Regions from separate parts of the Streptomyces vinaceus genome, predicted to be linked through region 2. Evidence: riboswitches for the same ligand, from Rfam matches in the RefSeq annotation. Region 2 holds a riboswitch; the other holds the start of a gene.
The links. A riboswitch is a leader RNA that binds a small molecule or an ion and turns the genes downstream of it on or off. The one in region 2 is predicted to bind ZMP and ZTP.

Region 1: another riboswitch for ZMP and ZTP. It lies ahead of CP980_RS13200 (serine hydroxymethyltransferase); the one in region 2 lies ahead of CP980_RS06280 (bifunctional 5,10-methylenetetrahydrofolate dehydrogenase/5,10-methenyltetrahydrofolate cyclohydrolase).

Annotation. Positions count from the first base shown of each region.
Region 1 covers NZ_CP023692.1:3,005,208-3,007,583, reverse strand. The annotation lists gene rocD (ornithine--oxo-acid transaminase) at 1-1,150, opposite strand, end outside; ZMP/ZTP riboswitch at 1,301-1,391, shown strand; gene CP980_RS13200 (serine hydroxymethyltransferase) at 1,427-2,376, shown strand, end outside.
Region 2 covers NZ_CP023692.1:1,404,117-1,406,492, reverse strand. The annotation lists gene CP980_RS06285 (class I SAM-dependent methyltransferase) at 62-823, opposite strand; ZMP/ZTP riboswitch at 932-1,029, shown strand; gene CP980_RS06280 (bifunctional 5,10-methylenetetrahydrofolate dehydrogenase/5,10-methenyltetrahydrofolate cyclohydrolase) at 1,128-1,973, shown strand; gene CP980_RS06275 (NADH:flavin oxidoreductase/NADH oxidase family protein) at 2,125-2,376, shown strand, end outside.

The DNA.
Region 1 (2,376 bases), 1.6 Mb from region 2:
TGATCACCAGCGGGGGCGCGATGCGGATCGTCGACCCGTGCGTGTCCTTGACCAGCACCCCCCGCTCCATCAGCGCCTCCGAGATCTGCCGGCCCGTACCGTGCGCCGGGTCGATGTCGACGCCCGCCCACAGCCCCCGCCCGCGTACGGCGGTCACCGCGCCGCCGCCGACCAGCAGGTTCAGCTCCCGGTGCAGGTGGTCGCCGAGCTCGGTGGCGCGCTGCTGGTACTCGCCGGTGCGCAGCATCGCGATCACCTCCAGGGCGACCGCGCAGGCCAGCGGGTTGCCGCCGAAGGTGGAGCCGTGCTCGCCGGGGCGGAACACCCCGAGCACGTCCCGGTCGGCGATCACGGCCGAGACCGGGACCACGCCGCCGCCCAGCGCCTTGCCGAGGATGTACACGTCCGGCACGACGTCCTCGTGCTCGCACGCGAAGGTCCTGCCGGTCCGGCCCAGCCCCGACTGGATCTCGTCCGCCATGAACAGCACGTTCCGCTCGCGCGTGAGCTCCCGCACGCCCCGCAGGTAACCGGCCGGCGGCACCAGCACCCCGGCCTCGCCCTGGATCGGCTCCAGCAGCACGGCCACGGTGTTCGCGGTGACGGCCTCCGCCAGCGCGGTCAGGTCCCCGTACGGAACGATCTCGAACCCGGGGGTGTAGGGCCCGTAGTGGTCGCGCGCCTCGTGGTCCGTGGAGAAGCTCACGATGGTCGTCGTACGGCCGTGGAAGTTGTTGGCCGCGACCACGATCTTGGCCTGCCCGTCCGGCACGCCCTTGACCTCGTAGCCCCACTTGCGGGCGGTCTTGACCGCCGTTTCCACGGCCTCCGCGCCCGTGTTCATCGGCAGCACCATCTCCTTGCCGCACAGCGCGGCCAGTTCGCGGCAGAAGTCGGCGAACCGGTCGTGGTGGAAGGCCCGCGAGGTGAGGGTGACCCGCTCCAGCTGCGCCTTGGCCGCGTCCAGCAAACGGCGGTTGCCGTGGCCGAAGTTGAGCGCCGAGTAGCCGGCGAGCATGTCCAGGAACCGGCGGCCCTCCACATCGGTCATCCACGCGCCTTCCGCGGACGCCACGACGACGGGCAGCGGGTGGTAGTTGTGCGCACTGTGCGCCTCGGCGGAGTGCAGGGCTTCGGCAGTGGTCGACACGGGGTCTCCGATCGTCGGTGTGCGGGCGGGATGGAGGGGCGAGGGTGACGGGGGTGGCGTCACCTGCGTCACGTCACCTTGTATACGGCTATACGTCGCTCGTATACCGGACGGGGAAACCTTTCTTGTGGACCGCCCGCTAAGGTGGGCGGTACGCACGGCGACTGGCGTACGGAGAACCAACTCCGGGGGAGTCGTGCGCGTACGACCGCATACAGGGCCGCTCGCCTGGGCCTCGCGGGGACGAGACCTGACATCGACCCCGGAGGAGCCGCCATGAGCGCGAGCCGCCACCCCGCCCTGACCACGGTCGACCCCGAGCTGGCGTCCTTCGTCGCCGCCGAGGAGACCTTGCAGGCGCAGACCCTGCGCCTGATCCCCAGCGAGAACTACGTGTCCGCCGCCGTGCTCGAAGCCTCCGGCACCGTGCTGCAGAACAAGTACAGCGAGGGCTACCCCGGCCGCCGCTACTACGAGGGCCAGCAGAACATCGACCGCGTCGAGGCGCTGGCCGTCGAGCGGGCGAAGGGCCTGTTCGGGGTGGACCACGCCAACGTCCAGCCGTACTCCGGCTCCCCGGCGAACCTCGCCGTGTACCTGGCCTTCGCCGAGCCGGGCGACACGGTGATGGGCATGGCCCTGCCGATGGGCGGCCACCTGACGCACGGCTGGGGGGTCTCGGCGACGGGGTCCTGGTTCCGGGGCGTGCAGTACGGGGTCCGCGCCGAGGACGGCCTGATCGACTACGACGCCGTACGGGAGCTCGCGCTGGCGGAGCGCCCGAAGATCATCTTCTGTGGCGGTACGGCGCTGCCGCGCACGATCGACTTCGAGGCGTTCTCCTCGATCGCCCGCGAGGCGGGCTCGGTCCTCGTCGCGGACGTGGCGCACATCGCCGGCCTGATCGCGGGCGGGGCGCACCCCTCGCCGGTCGGGCACGTGGACGTCGTCTCCACGACCACGCACAAGACGCTGCGCGGCCCCCGGGGCGCGATGCTGATGTGCAAGGAGGAGCACGCGAAGGCCATCGACAAGGCGGTCTTCCCGGGCCTCCAGGGAGGTCCGCACAACCAGACGACCGCGGGCATCGCGGTGGCCCTGCACGAGGCGGCGCAGCCGTCGTTCGTCACGTACGCGCACGCGGTCGTCGCCAATGCCAAGGCCCTGGCGGCGGCGCTGCTGGAGCGGGGCTTCGACCTGGTGTCGGGCGGTACGGACAACCACCT
Region 2 (2,376 bases):
CACGCTGTGGGCGCGCAACCATTCGGCCGGGGATCCGTCCGCGCCCGCGGCCCCCTTCCCGTCAGCCCGTTTTGCGGGCCTCGATGAGGAAACGGGCGGTGTGCGCCACGAACGGGCCTTCACGTTCGATCTGTTCGTGGAGCTCGCGCAACCGGTCCCGGTACTGCCCGACCGTGAAGCCGGGCACCATCCAGATCACCTTCCGGAGAAAGTAGATCACGGCTCCGATGTCGTGGAACTCCGTACGCAGTCTTTCGGAGCGCAGATCCACCACTTCGAGTCCGGCCTTGCCGGCGTCGGCGACCGCGTCGTCAGGGTGCCGGCCGCGCCGGACCTCCTCCGGCTGGGGCCCGAGGAAGTACTCGACGAGCTCGAAGACGCTCGCCGGCCCGACCTGCTGCGACAGGTACGTCCCGCCCGGACGCAGGACCCGCGCGATCTCCTCCCACCAGATGGTCACCGGGTGGCGGCTCGCGACCAGCTCGAAGGCCTCGTCGCCGAAGGGCAGCGGCGGCTCGTCGGCGTCCGCGACGACCACCGCGCCCAGCGGATGCAGGAGCCGGGTCGCCTTGTCGATGTTCGGCGGCCAGGACTCGGTGGCCGCCGTCAGCGGGGGCAGCGGACCGGCACCCGCGAGCACCTCCCCGCCGCCGGTCTGGATGTCGAGGGCCGAGCGGACCCGGGCCAGGCGCTCGCCGAGCAGTCTCTGGTAGCCCCAGGAGGGGCGCTGCTCGGTGGCCCGGCCGTCGAGCCAGGAGAAGTCCCAGCCGTCCACGGAAACGGATTCGGCTTCCGCGACGAGATGGTCGAAAGTGCGCGTCATGTCTCGATCGTCCCAGGCCCGGCGCCGGTGATCCACCGGTTTGACCGGATCCCGCGGACCGGGGGCCGCCGCGCACCACCGCACATCCGGGCGGGGTCCATTACAGTGGAGGCGGGCCGTGACTGGCGTTCGGGTGGATCACCACCGGGGAGCGGCCCGGCGTATGTCCGCACGTACGTCTCCTGCCGCGCGCCTGGGCGACCGCGAACCCGCGAACAGCGATCCGCAGCGACGCTCAGGAGACCCCGTGACGACTGCCCAGACTGCCTCTGCCCCCGTCCCCGCCGCCGGCCGCGCCCGGCTGATGGACGGCACCGCCCTCGCCCGCCGCGTCTCGGAGCGGACCGCCGCCCTCGCGGCGAAGATCACCGAGCGCACCGGCACCGCGCCCTGCCTCGCGACCGTCCTGGTCGGCGAGGACCCGGCGTCCGTGACCTACGTGAAGATGAAGCAGAACCGCTGCGCCAAGGCCGGGATCACCTCCCGCCACGTGGAGCTGCCGGCGTCCACCACGACCGAGGAGCTCGTCGCCGCCCTCACCGCCCTGTCCGAGGACCCGGAGATCAGCGGGATCCTGCTCCAGCACCCGGTCCCGCACCACATCGACGAGCGGGCCGCCTTCGAGGCCATCGCCCCGGGCAAGGACGTCGACGGCGTCACCATGCACTCCTTCGCCGCCATGGGCTTCGGACTGCCGGGCTTCGTCTCCTGCACCCCCGGCGGCATCATGCGCCTCCTCGCCGAGTACGACGTGGACCTGACCGGCAAGCACGCCGTGGTCGTCGGCCGCAGCGCGATCCTGGGCAAGCCGGCCGGCATGCTGCTGCTGGAGCAGAACGCCACCGTCACCTACTGCCACTCCCGCACCGTGGACCTCCCCTCGATCGTGCGCCAGGCCGACGTACTGGTCGCGGCCGTGGGCAAGGCCGAATTCATCCGCGGCGAGGACATCAAGCCCGGCGCCGTCGTCCTGGACGCCGGCTACAACGAGGGCAACGTGGGCGACGTCCACTTCGAGTCGGCCGCCGCCCGCGCCTCCCTGATCACCCCGGTCCCGGGCGGCGTCGGTCCGATGACCATCGCCGTCCTGCTGGAGCAGACCGTGCAGGCGGCCGCCGCCCAGGCCGGCCTGGAGCTCGCGGACCTCTGACCGCCACCCACGGGAACGCCCCGTACGGACACGCCCCGGCCCTTCGGTCCGGGGCGTTCCGCGTTCCGGGGGGTGTCCGGATTCTTGCGGACGGAGCCTGCCGGGCAGCGTGGAGCGGGCGGTATCTTTGCGCCGGGGCGCGGGATGACACGTGCAACACGTTTCCTGGGGGGAACTGCCGATGGACCTGTTCACGCCACTGGAGCTGCCGGGTGGAGCCACCCTGCCGAACCGCCTGGCGAAAGCGGCCATGGAGGAGAGCCTCGCCGGGGCCGGCCAGCTGCCCGACGAGCGCATCGAGCGCCTCTACCGCCGCTGGGCACGGGGCGGAGCCGGCCTCCTGATCACCGGCAACGTGATGGTCGACCGCCGCGCGCTGACCGCGCCGGGCACCATCGTCCTC